2 regions of the Pseudoalteromonas obscura genome follow, and region 2 is predicted to be linked to the other one. Evidence: riboswitches for the same ligand, from Rfam matches in the RefSeq annotation. Region 2 holds a riboswitch; the other holds the start of a gene.

Region 1 (8,011 bases), on a different contig from region 2:
GTGCGTTGGGGCTGCCGGAAAATACAATTAAAATGGGGATCATGGATGAAGAGCGACGTACATCTGTCAACTTAAAAGCGTGTATTGCTGCTGCTAGATCTCGCGTTGTATTCATTAATACGGGATTTTTAGATCGCACAGGAGATGAGATCCATACATCTATGCTTGCCGGAGCTGTTAGGCCAAAAGAAGCGATCAAATCTCAGCCATGGATCTCGGCCTATGAACACCAGAATGTTGAGGTTGGTTTGGAGACTGGCTTCAAAGGTAAAGCGCAAATAGGGAAAGGTATGTGGCCAAAACCAGATAATATGGCGCAAATGATGGCCTTAAAAGCAGCACATTTAGAAGCGGGGGCAAATACAGCGTGGGTTCCCTCTCCCACAGCCGCAACGCTACATGCTATCCACTACCACGAGGTTGATGTTCAGGCTCAACAGGACAAAATCTCTCGTTTTCAACAAGCGAGTTTAGAAGATTTGTTGACACCGCCTTTGTCGCATGACGGCACCTCTCTTTCCACGTCAGATATTCAAGCTGAGTTGGACAATAATATTCAGGGAATTTTGGGCTATGTTGTACGTTGGATAAACCAAGGTGTAGGTTGCTCAAAAGTGCCTGATATTTCTCATGTGGGTTTAATGGAAGACAGAGCAACATTGAGGATATCAAGTCAGCATATTGCAAACTGGTTAGAACATAAGGTGTGTGGTGAAGAACAGGTATTGGCAACATTTGCTAAAATGGCCAGTGTGGTAGATAGCCAAAACAGCAGTGACCCTCACTATATTGCAATGTGTGAACTGGGCCACCCAACAGCGGATAGTTTGGCTTATAAAGCTGCGTTGGCACTTGTTTTTGAAGGTAAGCAACAGCCTAATGGATATACAGAGCCCTTGCTACATTACTATCGGAGGCTCTATAAGCTACAGTCAAATTAACAGCTAAAGTGAGCGCTATGATTTAATCTTAGCACTCACTTGTAAACCCCCTTTCCAGTAATGTCTGCTATTCCCTATTTTTGGTAATTTGTAATTAGGTACAATTTGATACACTTTGGTATAATCCGACACGATATTTTTTTCATTTTTTCAATATATTAATTAGCAAATAACAAAGATAAGAAATTGCTATGTACTCTAATTTTAAATGGCTATCTTCTTGCCTTGCTGTGGTGAGTTTGGGCTGGTTGCCTACCGCTTACGGGACAACAGCTCCTAGCTTTTGGGATGGGTTTACCAATAAACGAGAAGCTGGTGGCTTTTTGTCATTAGGTTTTGGTGCGTCATACGGTGGTGGGCTACTTTCCAATATCGCGACTCGTCCATTGATAAATATCAATGGCAACTATTACTTCGAAAATGGGCTGTTTATTGAAGTCCCAGGCAGTGATAGTAAGTTTGAGCCTGACTGGGCTATGGGCTACAACCTATACAATACCAGTGAATGGGAATTTGATCTCATCTTCTCTTCTGCACATTCCCACATGACTTATTATGGATATTTTGAGGGCAATTATGACGATAGGGATTTGACCGGGTATATTGGTTTACGCGCAACGGGTGCACTTGGCCAATACCAAATACAATCCATTTTAGCGCCTAAAGCGGACAACAGCGAATACGATGGTGGTGCTTACGCTTCTCTTTGGGTTGCCAGATCTTGGCAAATTAAAAATTGGAACTATTACGCCTCAATCGGGTTTCAATATCGTAACAGTAATATGTTGAACTACTATTACGGCGTGCCTTATAAGTCTTCTCGGGTGGCACCATATGAGGCATCTGGTGGTGTGAATACATTACTTAAGTTCGGTTTTACTAAACCAATCAGTGAAAGCTGGGTGGTTGATGGTTCTATCGGTTTTACAGATTATGCAAGTAGTATAGATAAAAGCCCCTACTCTATTGATGCACTAAAATATGTATCTAACCGCAGTAAGCTAGGCCGCAATGTCAACATCACTCTGAGTTATGTGTTTTAGGGGGCGATGTGAACAAGTATCTTATTGGATTTTTATTTGCCCCGACGTTAACTCTTGCTGCGCCCAATAACCCCAACTTTATCGTTAAACCACAACAATGTGTTGCACTAGAGCAAGGCCAAGATTGCTTTATTGATGTTTCGGTCAATTGGCAAATAAGCGATGCAGACAATTTTTGTTTATTTGCCAATGAAAAACGGCTGCACTGCTGGCAGGGCACTAATCGAGGTCAGTGGAAAAGCGAACTGATTATGACCGATGATGTCGTTATCAGTTTGAAAAATAGCAGCGACAAGGTGATATTTAGCGACAAAGTTAAATACGCTTGGATCTATAAAAAGCGCAAAAGCAAAGCTGTTCGATGGCGAATGTTTTAAGGAATTTAGGATGAATGAGTGCAAGATTGCGTTGGTTGAGGATGATGTGGAATTGGCACAGTGGATAGCTGATTACCTCGAAGCAAAACAGTATCAGGTATCCGTATATCATGACGGGCTAGCAGGCCTCGAAGGTATAAAAAAAACACCGCCGGACTTGGTTATTTTGGATGGCATGTTACCTGGCATGGATGGATTAGATGTGTGCAAAGCGCTTCGGCAGTCAATGCAAATACCGATTTTGATGTTAACAGCCAGAGATGAGGAAGTTGACGAAATATTGGGTCTAGAGATGGGGGCCGATGACTACTTGACCAAGCCAGTAAGAGGCAGGTTGCTTGAGGCGAGAATGAGAACCCTATTGCGGCGCTCTGCTGTTTCGCAAACTGTGGCAAGTGAACGACTGGTGCTTGGTGCACTTGAAGTCGATTCTGACAATCGCCAAGTAACACTCAATGGCAACAATATCCAAGTCTCAAGTAATGAGTTTGATGTGCTTTGGGTACTGGCTAGTCGCGCTGGAAGTGTTGTGACACGACAGGATCTGGTGCAGGAATTACGCGGCTTTGAATACGATGGATTTGACCGTACTATCGACTTGCGTATATCTCGTTTGCGCAAGAAGCTGGGCGACACACAAGCACCTTACAAAATAGCGACTGTGTGGGGTAAAGGGTATCAATTAGCTAAAGATACTTGGTAAGTCGATAAATTAAAGGAACAAAAACAATATGTGGCGGTTTGTTGTTGCGCTCGTGAGTGTTTTATTGATTGCAAGTATCTTGTTAGGACAAATATTCGATAAATTATATTCGTCAGAGGATACGAGCGAGCCTTTTGTGAGCGAGCAATTATCACTCACCTTGCCGCTTTTAAAGCTAATGGCATCAGGTGAGATACCTGATTTTGACTCTGATTTCATTGAAGATGAGCATAACCAACGTAACGCCATATTGTACACGCGTGCAATGGACGAGTATCCGCTACCGGCTCTATTACAGGAGCAATTGAAAAGACAAGAGCCCGTTTATTTAGAGACGCAAGAGCACGTGATGGTTCACCTATTGACCAGTACGCATGATATATTAATTTACCAGTATGATAAACAAGTCGAAAAAGAAGATTATCGCCTGCCTTTAACGCTGTCTTTTTATCTACTTTTGGTCATTGTTATCGTCATTTTTTTAGCACCCTTTGTGAGACGTTTGATGCGATTAAGTACGGCTGCTTCCAAACTCGGAGAGGGCCAACTTGATGTCAGGTTACAGGTTGGTACGCTTTGGTACATCCGTGATATTGAATTATCGTTTAATCAAATGGCTAGTAAAATTAGTCTCTTAATGGATGATATTAAGTTGCTGGCAGGCGGGTTATCTCATGAGTTGAGGACCCCGTTAGCGCGGGTACGGATGGGGCTGGATACGCTCGTTGAAGCGCAAGATGAGCAGTTGCGAGCCAAGTATGAATCTCGGGTAAATCAGCAACTAGATGATATGGAAGGGTTACTCATACATATGCTTGATTTTGCTAGGCTGCAGCACAGCTTAGATGAAATAAAACCACACCGAGTGGATGTGACTCAGATGCTATCGAACTTAATCTCCAATACCTATCATGGATCTGTTGAACTTAACTTGCCATCGCAGAGTGTATGTATCAATGCCGATTTACGATATTTGAATATGGCTGTGTCAAACATCATTGATAATGCGATTAAATATGGGCATAGCAAGTGTACAGTCGCAGTATTGCATGAGAGTAACCATGTTGTGGTGAGTATAAGTGATGACGGTCTAGGGATTGAGGCAGAAAAAAGAGCGACTGTATTTAAGCCTTTTGTCAGACTGGATAGACAACAGTGCGCAGGCTTTGGGATCGGGTTAGCTTTTAGTGCCAAAATCATCTCTCGCTATCATGGCACTATCGCGGTAGATACTTGTCCTGAATTGGGAGGTGCACGATTTAAGCTCCGTTTTCCCATTGTATGAAGCCCATAAGCACAGGCGTAATTAATTGTAAGTAAGCAGTTTTAATATCCCAATAAGTTGTCTGAAAAAGGCCGCTGCTTTCACTCATTGCTTTTCTACGTAGGCAAGTGTCAGCAAATAAACATATATGATGTTGATGACAGTCCCTTTAAGTGGGAATAATCTATCTGTGTTAAAAGTTTAATAAATTATAATTCCTGATTGAACAACAGATTAGGATTTTAGCTCTAATTTATGTTTGACCTATTTGGAACCTTCCTATAAATTCCACCTGAATTTTATACAAACTGTAGTTACTGGCAAACTAGGTGAAAGCCTAGGACGCAAAGCTTCCGGTCTAAAGGCACTGTTTCTATATGCAGAGCACATGATAGCGGGGTTGCTTCATAGTTAGGAATACTATGAATATTCATTAGGGATGTGACTGCCAGATCTACTCAATACCACTACACAATGTAGTTATTTGAGGTTAGAGATGAAACACTTTTCCAATAAGCCCTTATTGTTAGCACTATGTGCTGCAACAAGCTGGCTACCATTTCAAAGTTATGCAAGCGATTTCTGGCATAGCTATTTAGACTCGAGGTCAACTCAGTCAGATCTAAGAGATCCACACAGCCAAGTGGCAGATGATCAGATCATTGCTAATTTCTCTTACGCTGGATATCAATTTTCGAATCAGTCAATTCCTCAAGTGAATGAACTGGGCTACCGTGTTTTTGACGTCACAGGTTTTGGTGCCGATGTCGCGCCTGGTCGTTCAGACAAACAAGCTGTGCGTGATGCAATTGCCGCCGCTGAGCAGCATATTGATCAAGGAGGTAAAGGTGCCGTCATTTATTTCCCCAACGGGACTTATGACCTCAACACTCTGTCCGACGTTGATGGTATTGATAAGTCCGATACTGCAAATGGTCGAATAAGTCGCGATAGTGCAACCATTAAAGTATCTCGCGGAAATATGGTATTACGTGGTGAGAGCAAGCAAAGTGTTTTAAAAATGGACCAGCATTTGGATTTGGTATACCCAAACAAAATGTGGACAAGTCCATACCTACTTGAAATTGGTTACAACTATTCAAATCGTGATCCTAAAGTAAAAGGTGTACGTGAAGCAGTGACCTCCCCAAGCGGCGAACGTTTTATTACCGATGTTATTTCTAGTCACCCGAGACAGTCTACGCGCTCAGTGCAGGTTCGTGATGCATCTTTACTTAAGGTTGGTCAGTGGGTTCAGTTGTCTCGTTTCGACCCTCGTCCTGAAACAATTGCAAAAGCGCTTTCCCCTTACAAGCTAGACGGCAACTGGGGCATGATCAAAAAAGGTCTTCGCTCACAGGAGTTTCATCAAATAACAGCCTTAGAAGGCAATATGGTTACGTTTGCGGCGGTGATCCACCATGATGTTTCAAGCGATGGCTACTGGGGGTTGAAAAAAGCGCCATTATTACAAAATATTGGTGTTGAAAACTTGACGATTCAAGGTAATTGGCAAGAAGCGTTCAAACACCATAAAAGCGGTGTACATGACGGCGGCTGGAGTGCTATTCGCTTCTCTAGAGTCGCCAATGCATGGTTAAGAGACGTTGAGTTCATCGACTTGAACCAAGGTGTATCTGTAGTAAATAGTGCGGCGATGACCATAAAAGACGTCGCATTTACCGGTAACCCGGGCCACATTAGTTTAGATATCAATGCCTCGACGCATGTACTTGCTCAAAATATTGATGACCAAGCTGAGCATTGGCATGCCGCTGGCTTTTCGCATAAAGCGGCTGGCAATGTAATTTCTGGCTCTACCCATTCGTCAAAACGTTTTCATAATTTGCATGCAAACATGCCCTACAGCAACCTGATAGAAAACAGCAAAGGCGGCTGGAATTATGGGTATATGGGCGGCTCAGTCGGCGCACAGCCTAACCACCTCAAGCATTTAGTATTTTGGAATGTGACCAATACAGCGCAAAATGAAGCGATTGATAAATGGGCATTTATGCGCCATGACAGCAAATATGGTCGAGTAATTATGCCCTATGTAGTCGGCCTAAAAGGTGCTGGATTCAATGGTTTTGAAAGCCAGCAAAGGTATGATGCAAGTCTTGCTGACCTGCCACAGGCCTATGTGCAACAGCAAACAGAGATTGAAAGCTTGTATGCAAGTCAGTTGCAGCAACGTCGCTGTGCGAAAAAAGTAACGGATGAAGGCCTAATTGGTGCATGGTCACTTCAAGGCAGTGTGTGTGACCTGTCTGGTCACGGCCAAGACGGCAAGGTTTTCGGTGAATATCAGGGCACGTTTAATGGTGTTGATCAGCGCGTTGAGCTTGGTGACATTGACCAATTCAGCAAGATTGAACTGGAGTTCAAATATCAAGACTTCAGCACGACCAAAACGGGTTTCATGTTATCTAAAGGCAATTACGGTACGCAAAACGCTTATTACATTCAGGTCAACAAAGAAGGCGTGATCAGTGCGCGTATTAATGGCAAAGGGGTCAATGCAGGCAATTTTGCTGATGGCAAATGGCACAAACTAGAAATGCAGTTAGATGGCAGCACTTTATCGTTGAGCATTGACGGTCAGTCAATGGGTAGCAAAAGCATTGTGCTACCAAATCAAAATGATGTGCCATTGAGCATAGGCTCTACGCCAAAGAACACATACCCGTTTAAAGGCCAAGTAAGAAACGTACGCGTATATCGTTAATTTTTAGGATGTTTATCTATCTACAAACAGGTTCTTTGTACACAAATAATCTGCGTACAAATAATCTGTGTTCAGATGATAGACATCTAATTTAGAGATTTATTGGTCAGCAAAGATAGCTGACAAGAAAGTAGTAAGGTATTTAACATGACAACAATCCCTCCCTATAAAAAATATGCACTTGTTGCATTGGCACTGGTTTTTGGTTGGTTCTCAAGCTTTATGATCAATGGTATCGAAGTGAACGAGACATCTATGTATTGCTTGAAGCTAAAAGATCAAGCGAATATGGATCTGTGCAGTAAAGAAGTACTGTAATTGAAGTTGCATGATGGTGAGTCAAAAGGGCTCACCATTTGTGCCATATGAGTTTAGCTATAATCAAATGCTTTAAAAGTGAAATCGGACGTTCAAAGATGGCTGAAAGTTAGGAAATATTCAGCTTAATAAAAGAAGCTCTCTTCATGAAACCAAAAAAGAGCCAAATACAACCTCGTTACCTAAAGTAAATTGGCAAGATATTTAATTCGAGAACGGTACTTTTCTTTCATACAGTTTTGCAATTTAACGCCCGAACCTGAGCACTCTGTTCGCAACGATTTAAGCCAAGTTCGCTGTAATGTTTTGATTTCGGGGTAGAGCTTAGAAGCTCTCACCTTTTTGTATAACAAGCCGAGTTGTCGGTCATACAGTGATAGCCCTTTACTATTACAAATTGCTTTCTCTTGTTTACTTCTCGCCAATTTACAGTCAAAACTGGCTTTGATAGGCGCTTTTGGTAAGCTTGTTAATTCCTCCCATGTTATGTCCAAGAGCTTATTTTTTTGGAAATAACTTTTTATCTCATTCCCTTTTGAGTCTTTTATATTAGTGTCGGCGCCTCTGCTTATAAGGGCCTGAATTAAAGGAATGCTGCCATTTTCTGCAGCGTATGTTAGGGCTGAGCGATTTAGAA
Region 2 (8,011 bases):
GAAGAGGGTGCCAGACGCATCTATCGTATTACCATTATTATCAGCACTTCTCACTTTGCCCACCGCGTCAAAGTCTTCCATTCCGAATCCCATCGGGTTGATATACTTTTCGTGACAAGCTGAGCAAGGTTGGCCTTCTGTTAAGCTGTGATACTTCAGTTTGTTCGTGGTTGCAGGGTCTTGCAGCATATCGGACAGTTCAGCCAGTCTTTGCTCTCGGGCTTCAAAAGTCCCCGCTGGTGGATCGGGTTGATCCTGACACAGCATACGGCGGCGTACGCGCACTGAGCGTAATATCGGGTGTGATTCGGCAACTTCAGCCCAGCGGGACATAAATGCACCATTGGCTAATATGCCACCACGCTCTGTGGTATCTACCTTTTGCAACTCGTCACCAGTGACACCCGCTATATTGTAGTGCTCTGCCAATAACTGATTTACAAACGTGTAGTTAGCGGTATAAAGGGAGCTGAAACTTTCATCAGGCTGGGTCATGATGTATGAAAAGGTTTCACTCATCTCGGCCTTCATTGCCGGCACCAGTGCAGCAAAACCCGGGTAGAAGTTTTGATCTTTGGTTGCGACTTCTAAATTACCTGTGCCTAACCAGCTACCAACAAAGTCCCCAAGTACAGATTTGGAGCTATCAGCAAGACGGTTAGCGTGGGCAATAATATTGGCTTCATCACGTAACTCATCACGCTCAGCTGCCTGCCAAAGTTGTTGATCTGGCGTTGAACCAGTGAATGTATAAGATAAGAAGGTCGCCATTTCCCATGAAGTAAGCTCGAAAGCATCCGCATCTAGCTCTGAGTTATCGGGGTTTGGCTCACCTAGTTCGTGTCGATAGATGAATTGTGGTGAGGAGAGTAGTCCTTCCAAAGCGAGCTTCATGCCAGCTTCAACATCTCCGCTGTGGAAAAATCCAGTGGCTATCATTTTGTAATTTTGTGACTCATCTTGCGTTAATGGACGGCGGAAGATTTGAGGCGCAAGCTCGTCAACCAGACTGTTGGCACAGTCTTCATTAATCGCTGAACAGCTTAATGCGGGTGAGAAATTATTCTCAGCCACCCATTCTGATAGCTCTTCAGCCACTAATAAGTAATTACTGTAGTTGGATGGTTGCACACTGGCATGGGTATTGTTGATGAAAAAGCCGACTTGAGAATCTGGGGATAAACCATCAGACACAGTAAAGTCTACACCTAGCAAGTCCTCGACCGTATTTTGGTACTCAGTTTGCGTTAGTATCTTCAGCTGTCTTGCCCCATATGCCACAGGTGCAACGCCTACATCACAAGTCAAAGGTGCTGGCCAAAGTGTTTGTAGATACGCAGCGATATCTGCTGCACATTGCTCATCACACGCACTAGGTGTGCCATAAGGCATAGTGGTGACAATGGTATCAATCATGGTTTGTATATCTCGCTCAGTATCAAGGGCTGGGAATGAGCCCAAGCCACCAGCTTCTGAGCCGTGACAACCTGCACACCCTGATTGATATAGTTGCATGCCTCGGGCAACGGGATCAGTTTGGGTGACAACCACACGCTCGATATTACTTGGCTCTGAAGGTACTGAGTTGTTGAGAGCAATGACTTTGTAATCAAACTCGCCAGACTCAGGTAAACCGGATTCGAAAAAGTTTGAGTTAGATGCCAGCTCGGCAGCGGTTTGCCAGCGGCCATCAAGACTTTTGAAACGAACCAGATAATCGGTCTCGTTATTGCTGTTGTCGCGCCAATTCAATTGCGCTTTGCCATCGATTGATAGCACACTTGCATTGAGCTCTGTGGGAGCCGCTGGCTTTTCTGCTATTGCAACAGGTTGAAAGCTATCTTGCTCGGCAGACAAATAAGTGAGATTGAAGTAGACAGGTACAGATTCACCAATACTGGAGAGGTTAGCGACAACACGTAAAGCTTCTATACCGTAATCCATTTCAAAACTTTTACTGTCGATAATCATGGGTGAAAGCGTGCTGATATTGACCTTGCCAGTAGCAAGTTTGACAACCAACACATCAAGACTTATCTGTTGATTAACCCCATGTAAGCTCATTTCACCAGTCACATTTTGAATAACTGGCTGGCCAATTTCTAAATTACTTAACAATGCATTGTCTATTTCAGCACTGAAGTAAGCGACGGGCAGTAAATCTGTCTCAAAGAGTAAGTCTAAAATTCGACTGTTTCTGATATCCACACCAGTCGAAATGGTACTTAGATCAACGGCCAGCTTTACTTTACCATCGGCGTCGATACTGCCAGACAGCGCTGGAGAGTCATCATATTGCGTAACGAATTGATTGAGCTCTGCAACGTGATCTTTTTTTATTGATACATAGCTCAGTAAAGAGGCTGTGCCATCGAGTTGCCATAAACCCGTTTCTGTCACATCATCGGGTGGTGTTGGAGGTTCTGAGTTTGTGCAAATATCGCCACTTAAAGTCAGGGTCACCATATCGGTTAAACCATTTTTATTGGCGACAAAACCCAAGCCAAATGACTGATTGGCATGTATCGTATGGCCTTGCGACGTAATGGTACAACCTGTGTTATTGCAGTCGAAATTACCATTCCAGCTATTTTGCAGCGACACACCTTGATTCCACGTGAGCTCGAGAGACCAATCATTAAGGTTTTGATCTGACTGATTTTCAATGACGATCTCAGTTTTAAAGCCATTGTTCCAATTGTCTGGAATAGTGAAAGAGCATTGTGCTGCGTGAACAAAAGAGGCACTGGTGAGTAGGCTGACACAAGCAGCGAACTTAGCAATTTTAGGCGTGCTAAGCCAAGCATCAGTCAGGGTAAAAAAGTGTGTTAAATTATTGCGTTTCATCTTCTTTCCCTCCTATTGCTGTGCTTCAAAAATGAGATTAAAGCTCACGGGCACTGCATAACTGATCACAGACAAACTCGCCAGTGTTTTAAGCGTTTCAATGCCTGGCTCCAAGCCAAAGTTTGTTGCGTCTAATACGATTGGTGTTAGGCTTTGCACCAAAATTTTATTATTCGCAAGACGTCGAATTACAACTTCGGCGTTTACTTCTTTTACAACGCCAGTGAGGTTGAGTGTGGCTGAGATGGATTGCTTTTCAGTGCTACCAATGGGGAGTGCAACTAACGCTGCATAGTCAATGGAGAGCAGGGCTTCGGCGGTTGGGAACGACTCGGTATCGAATAAAAATTCTTTCATTCTGCCATCACGGGTATCGTTATTGGTATCAACACTGGTCAAATCAATAGATAACCTTGCTATCCCCTCAGGTGTAATACTGCCGCTGATATTGTGAAACGTGTGTGACTCAACGAGGTGCTGTTTTTTAGTCGAGACAAAATAAAGCTGGGAGCTTTGAGGGCTTAATACAAATGGCCCGCTTACAGGTGGAGCCTCAGGCTTTGATACTTGAATACTAATAGGGTCACTCACCGTGCTTATTACCCCGTCGTTGACCATCAGCGTGACAGAAAATACACCTTCTTCTTCAAAAATATAAGTAGGGTTTGGCTCGCTTGAAGTATGTCCATTGCCAAAGTCCCAGCTATAAGTAAGGGTGTCACCGTCTAAGTCTGAGGATTCACTGCTATCAAAGGCCACCGATAATGGGTATTCACCTGATGTGGTAGAGGCTGAAGCAACTGCTAATGGTGCGTGATTAATATCACCGTCTAATGAGCATAAACCGCCAAGAGAAGGAATTGCTGGAGTGTCATTTTCCTGTGCTTTTTGGGCATTGAAGCCAAAATTTAAACTCTGACCAGAGTTTATTGTGCCATTGTAGTTTTCATTAATGATTTCATAAGGGTTATTTCCACTGTGGCGACCATGCCAAACCCCTGTCAACTTGGTGTTATCTGAAAAAGCCATGAGTACTTTCCAGTTTGAAATGGCAACCGCTTCAGTATTGGTGATAGTGACTTTGCCACGAAAGCCTGAGATCCACTCTTGTTCAACTTCAAAAGTACATTGCGCCGATTCTGGCTGAGCGTCACTAATCGTGACCTGTATTGGGGCAGCAGGGTAGTCATTTGTACCATCATTGATGGTTAAGGAAACTGAATAAGATCCTGCTTGCTCAAAGATATGCTGCGGGTTAATGTCATTTGAGTCGTGCCCATCACCAAAATCCCAGCGATAACTCACATTATCTGACGGTAAATTTGTCGCTTCGCTGGTAAAGTTGATTGTTGCGGGGGCTGTGCCTTGATTTTCAGACGCTGACACTACAACCTTAACGTCATCATTTTGTGAGCTTCCCTCACAAATACCAAATAACCTTGGTGTAGTAGCGTCCTGTCCATCACTTTTTTTGACGTTAAAGCCAAACGACTTGGACGAACTTGGATTGATAGTATTATTCCAGCTCAGGTTTTTGAATTGATATGGACTGTTACCACTCAGTTGAGCTCGCCAAGCATTATTGATTGACTCACCGTGATTAAATTCCAACCCTACTTCCCAGCCATTGATGGCGGAGTCAGTATTGTTATATACGGTAATTTCGGCGGTATAGCCACTTTGCCACTCATTTTTAACCTTGAACTCGCATTGCGCAGCCAAGCCGTGTGTGGGATGTCCCAAAACCATTAAGCAGAGACCGATTTTTAAAATTCGGCGATGCTTGCTATTGTATCTATGTTGTCTCATGAAAATTCCCCGAAACATTGCCATTTGACATGTTATTCCTTGCTGCTCATCGCTGAATAAGCGAACGACCAGATCTCACAGGCGTCAATAGCTAGCGCAATAATCAGGTATAGTGAAAAACCATGGGCTGGGGGTATGACATGATATGTCATAGGCGTGAATACCGATCGGCTACGCAACGCGCATACGAGCCAAAAGTATGCACATTGTCAGCAATATAAGCGTTGGCATTCAGCAACCCCGCTATCTTAGTTTTCACCTTAGACCGGAAGCTTTGCGTCCCTTTCTTTCAAAAGGTTTGCTATTTTAAGCCTGTTAAAGCAAGTTAGCTTAAAAGCACAATAACCGCAAAGCCCCAACAGCAACTTTCACAGTATTTGCACATTTCACCTCATAATGCTCTACAAAGCCATACAAAATGCTCAGACTTTCCTTGAGAAATTTATATAAATTAACGACTTGCTTTTAAGTGGCAATATGGTGGCAGAATTTTAAATAAGGGCACTATTTTTGCTGGTATACAAATAGTGTCGGTGAATTCAGTAGTGGCAAAAGTGAATTAGAACCTTCCATAAAAAGGAGTAAAGCTGTTAATTAGCCATAATCAGCTTTGTGCATATCTCTTTATAGATATTACCTGACACATCTTCAAAATTTAGCCAATGTAGACCGCGAAAGATGGGTTTCAGGGAGGTTTATTGCAGCAGAATTTACATGGGTGAAGTTAACGTAAAATCATACGTTGATTAATGCCTTTGCTTAAAATTGAACGAATGCTAGTGAAGTGTCGATATATGTCGTGATATGATTTTTATATCGTTCCAAGTGTATGAGAAGTTAAATGAAAAAAATAATATTTGATACGGATCCTGGAATTGACGACGCGATGGCGCTACTGCTAGCACATGCTTGTCAAGATATTGAAGTGGTCGGTATTACGACCACTTTTGGCAATGCAAGTATAGAAAACACTACGCGTAATGCGCTTTATTTAAAACAAAAATTTGGTATGCATGCTGAGGTCGCTAAGGGAGTAAATACACCACTCGATCAAGTGAAAACAGAGCCTGCAACCCTTGTTCATGGTGATAATGGCTTAGGCAATATTGAATTACCTGATCAAATCAATACACCTCTATCTCCACTCATTGCACATGATTACATTGTTGAAACACTAAAAAAGCAACCGGGAGAAATTACGTTAGTTGCGGTAGGTAGACTTACAAATTTAGCGCTGGCAATTGAAAAAGCTCCTGAAATCGGCAAGTTAGTAAAAGAAGTCATCATTATGGGTGGGGCTTTTGGACATAACGGTCATACGGGTAATCTGACACCGTTTGCCGAAGCAAATGTGTACGGAGATCCGCTTGCCGCAGATATTGTTATCAATGCAGATTGGCCTGTCACCATTGTTGGGTTAGATGTTACGCAGCAAACCCAGATGTCAAATGCGTATTTAGAGAAAGTAAGGACGCACAGCGAAAAGTACGGTCAGTTTATTTATGACATTACACGTTTTTATGCAAAGTTTTACAATGATGACCTTGGTTTAGATGGATTTTATGTACATGACTCTTCAGCAATCATGTATTTGGTCTCACCTGAAATTTTTACAACAAAGCAAGGGCACATACGAGTCATAACCGAAGGGCCAGCAAAAGGACATACTTTATTTAAAGGTTCAAATAGAGTTTTTCCAATTGATGAATGGGCTACAGCACCAAAACAAACCATAGCAATCAATGTGGAGCCTCAAACATTTAATCAGCGTTACTTCGATATCATTTGTGGCAATTAAACTAGTTAGTCAGGCTGAGGAAATGTAGGTTTTGGGTGGTTCATTGAGTTTACAAAACTTGATAGAACATAAAATGCTCTAACTTAGCGTGCTAAACGCAAGGTAGATACTATTTAGCAGTGTGAGTCATAACAAGAAGGCCTTTGTATCGGTCTTCTTGTTACTGAGTTAGCCTAGCGGGTGATGTTTATCGTGAATCCGCCAGACGGGAAACTGGGATGTCCTTTGTTCCCATTAACGATAGCTATTTCGACGCGGTCAGCATAAATTCCGCGAATATCTAGGAGGCACAAACGCGTCAATTTCCTCACATAGGATACACCTTTAAATTTACATAATAGCCCCAGTGAAACTCCGGGGCTTTTTAAATTTAGTTGTAACGCGCTTTGAGATTTGTTTAATTAAAATCTGCAAAAGCTATTTACTGATCACATAGGACTTGGGCGGCTCTGCTCCTAATAAATGACGCACAAAATAATCCCAACGCTGCCTAACAAAATATGGGTTTTTATCAAGTACGTGCCCCATATTAGGGTAAATCATCAAGTCAAAGTCCTTGTTGGCTTTCATTAGAGCGTCAGCCAGTTGTAAAGTTGCTGCTGGATGCACATTGGTGTCCAACTCGCCATGAGCAATAAGTAATTTGCCTTGTAAATGTTTAGCCCAGTTTAAGTTTGATTGTCCTTCCCACTCCGGTGTTTCTGGGTAGCCCATCCACATTTCATTCCAACCAGCCTTGTCCACTCTAAAGTCATGATTACCTGATGCTGATACGCCCACTTTGAAAAAGTTTGGATACTTAAACATCGCATGCGCTGTATCGTAACCACCGGCACTAAAGCCAAAAATGCCTACTCTGTTAAGATCCAGAAAGTCAAAGCGTTTGCCAAGCTGTTTAATTGCAGTAACGTGATCATCACTGCCACCACTTAAATTTTTAAAAGAGTATTCATGGAACTCACGGCCGCGCTTGTTAGTGCCTCGGCCATCCATTTTTATGACTACAAACCCAAGTTCAGCGAGTGCATTCGCTTGGCTGCGATAGGTTACAAATGATTTAGGCGTAAAAAAGTTGTGTGGTCCAGTATATATGTCATCAATTACCGGGTACTTTTTATTGGGATCAAAGTTCGAGGGTAAATACATCAAGCCATATAAAGGCGTTTTACCATCACCTGCAAGGACTGAAAATGGCTTAGGTGGTTGCCATCCCAACGCGAATAGCGCGCTAGTATCGGCTTTTTGTAATGTTCGAATAACTTTACCATTTTGGGTGCTACGTAATATTGAAATAGGGGCTTGTGTGGTGGTCGAATAGGTATCTATAAAGTACTTAAAGTCAGGCGATATTCGAGTGTCATGCTCGGCAACTTCAGGAGTCAGTAATGTTAAGTTGCGGCCATCTAGGTCCACCCTGTAAAGATGACGAAGGTAAGGGTCTCTATCTGTTTCTCTGCCAGACGCCTCAAAGTAGACTTGCTGCTTTTTGGTATCTACACCACGTATTACGCGAACCGTCATATTCCCTTTGGTAATCGCATTTTTCAGCTTGCCATC

The links. A riboswitch is a leader RNA that binds a small molecule or an ion and turns the genes downstream of it on or off. The one in region 2 is predicted to bind cyclic di-GMP.
Region 1: another riboswitch for cyclic di-GMP. It lies ahead of QNM18_RS16885 (DUF4955 domain-containing protein); the one in region 2 lies ahead of QNM18_RS17530 (cellulose binding domain-containing protein).

What each region holds. Positions count from the first base shown of each region.
Region 1 covers NZ_JASJUT010000007.1:220,873-228,883, forward strand. Annotated here, with positions in the region: gene QNM18_RS16860 (malate synthase G) at 1-941, shown strand, start outside; gene QNM18_RS16865 (MipA/OmpV family protein) at 1,133-1,984, shown strand; gene QNM18_RS16870 (DUF3019 domain-containing protein) at 1,993-2,361, shown strand; gene QNM18_RS16875 (response regulator) at 2,372-3,064, shown strand; gene QNM18_RS16880 (ATP-binding protein) at 3,201-4,349, shown strand; cyclic di-GMP riboswitch class I at 4,638-4,736, shown strand; gene QNM18_RS16885 (DUF4955 domain-containing protein) at 4,825-7,056, shown strand; gene QNM18_RS16890 (hypothetical protein) at 7,204-7,374, shown strand; gene QNM18_RS16895 (ankyrin repeat domain-containing protein) at 7,557-8,011, opposite strand, start outside.
Region 2 covers NZ_JASJUT010000008.1:74,656-82,666, reverse strand. Annotated here, with positions in the region: gene QNM18_RS17535 (DUF1592 domain-containing protein) at 1-2,847, opposite strand, end outside; gene QNM18_RS17530 (cellulose binding domain-containing protein) at 2,860-4,656, opposite strand; cyclic di-GMP riboswitch class I at 4,887-4,969, opposite strand; gene QNM18_RS17525 (nucleoside hydrolase) at 5,498-6,454, shown strand; gene QNM18_RS17520 (S9 family peptidase) at 6,872-8,011, opposite strand, start outside.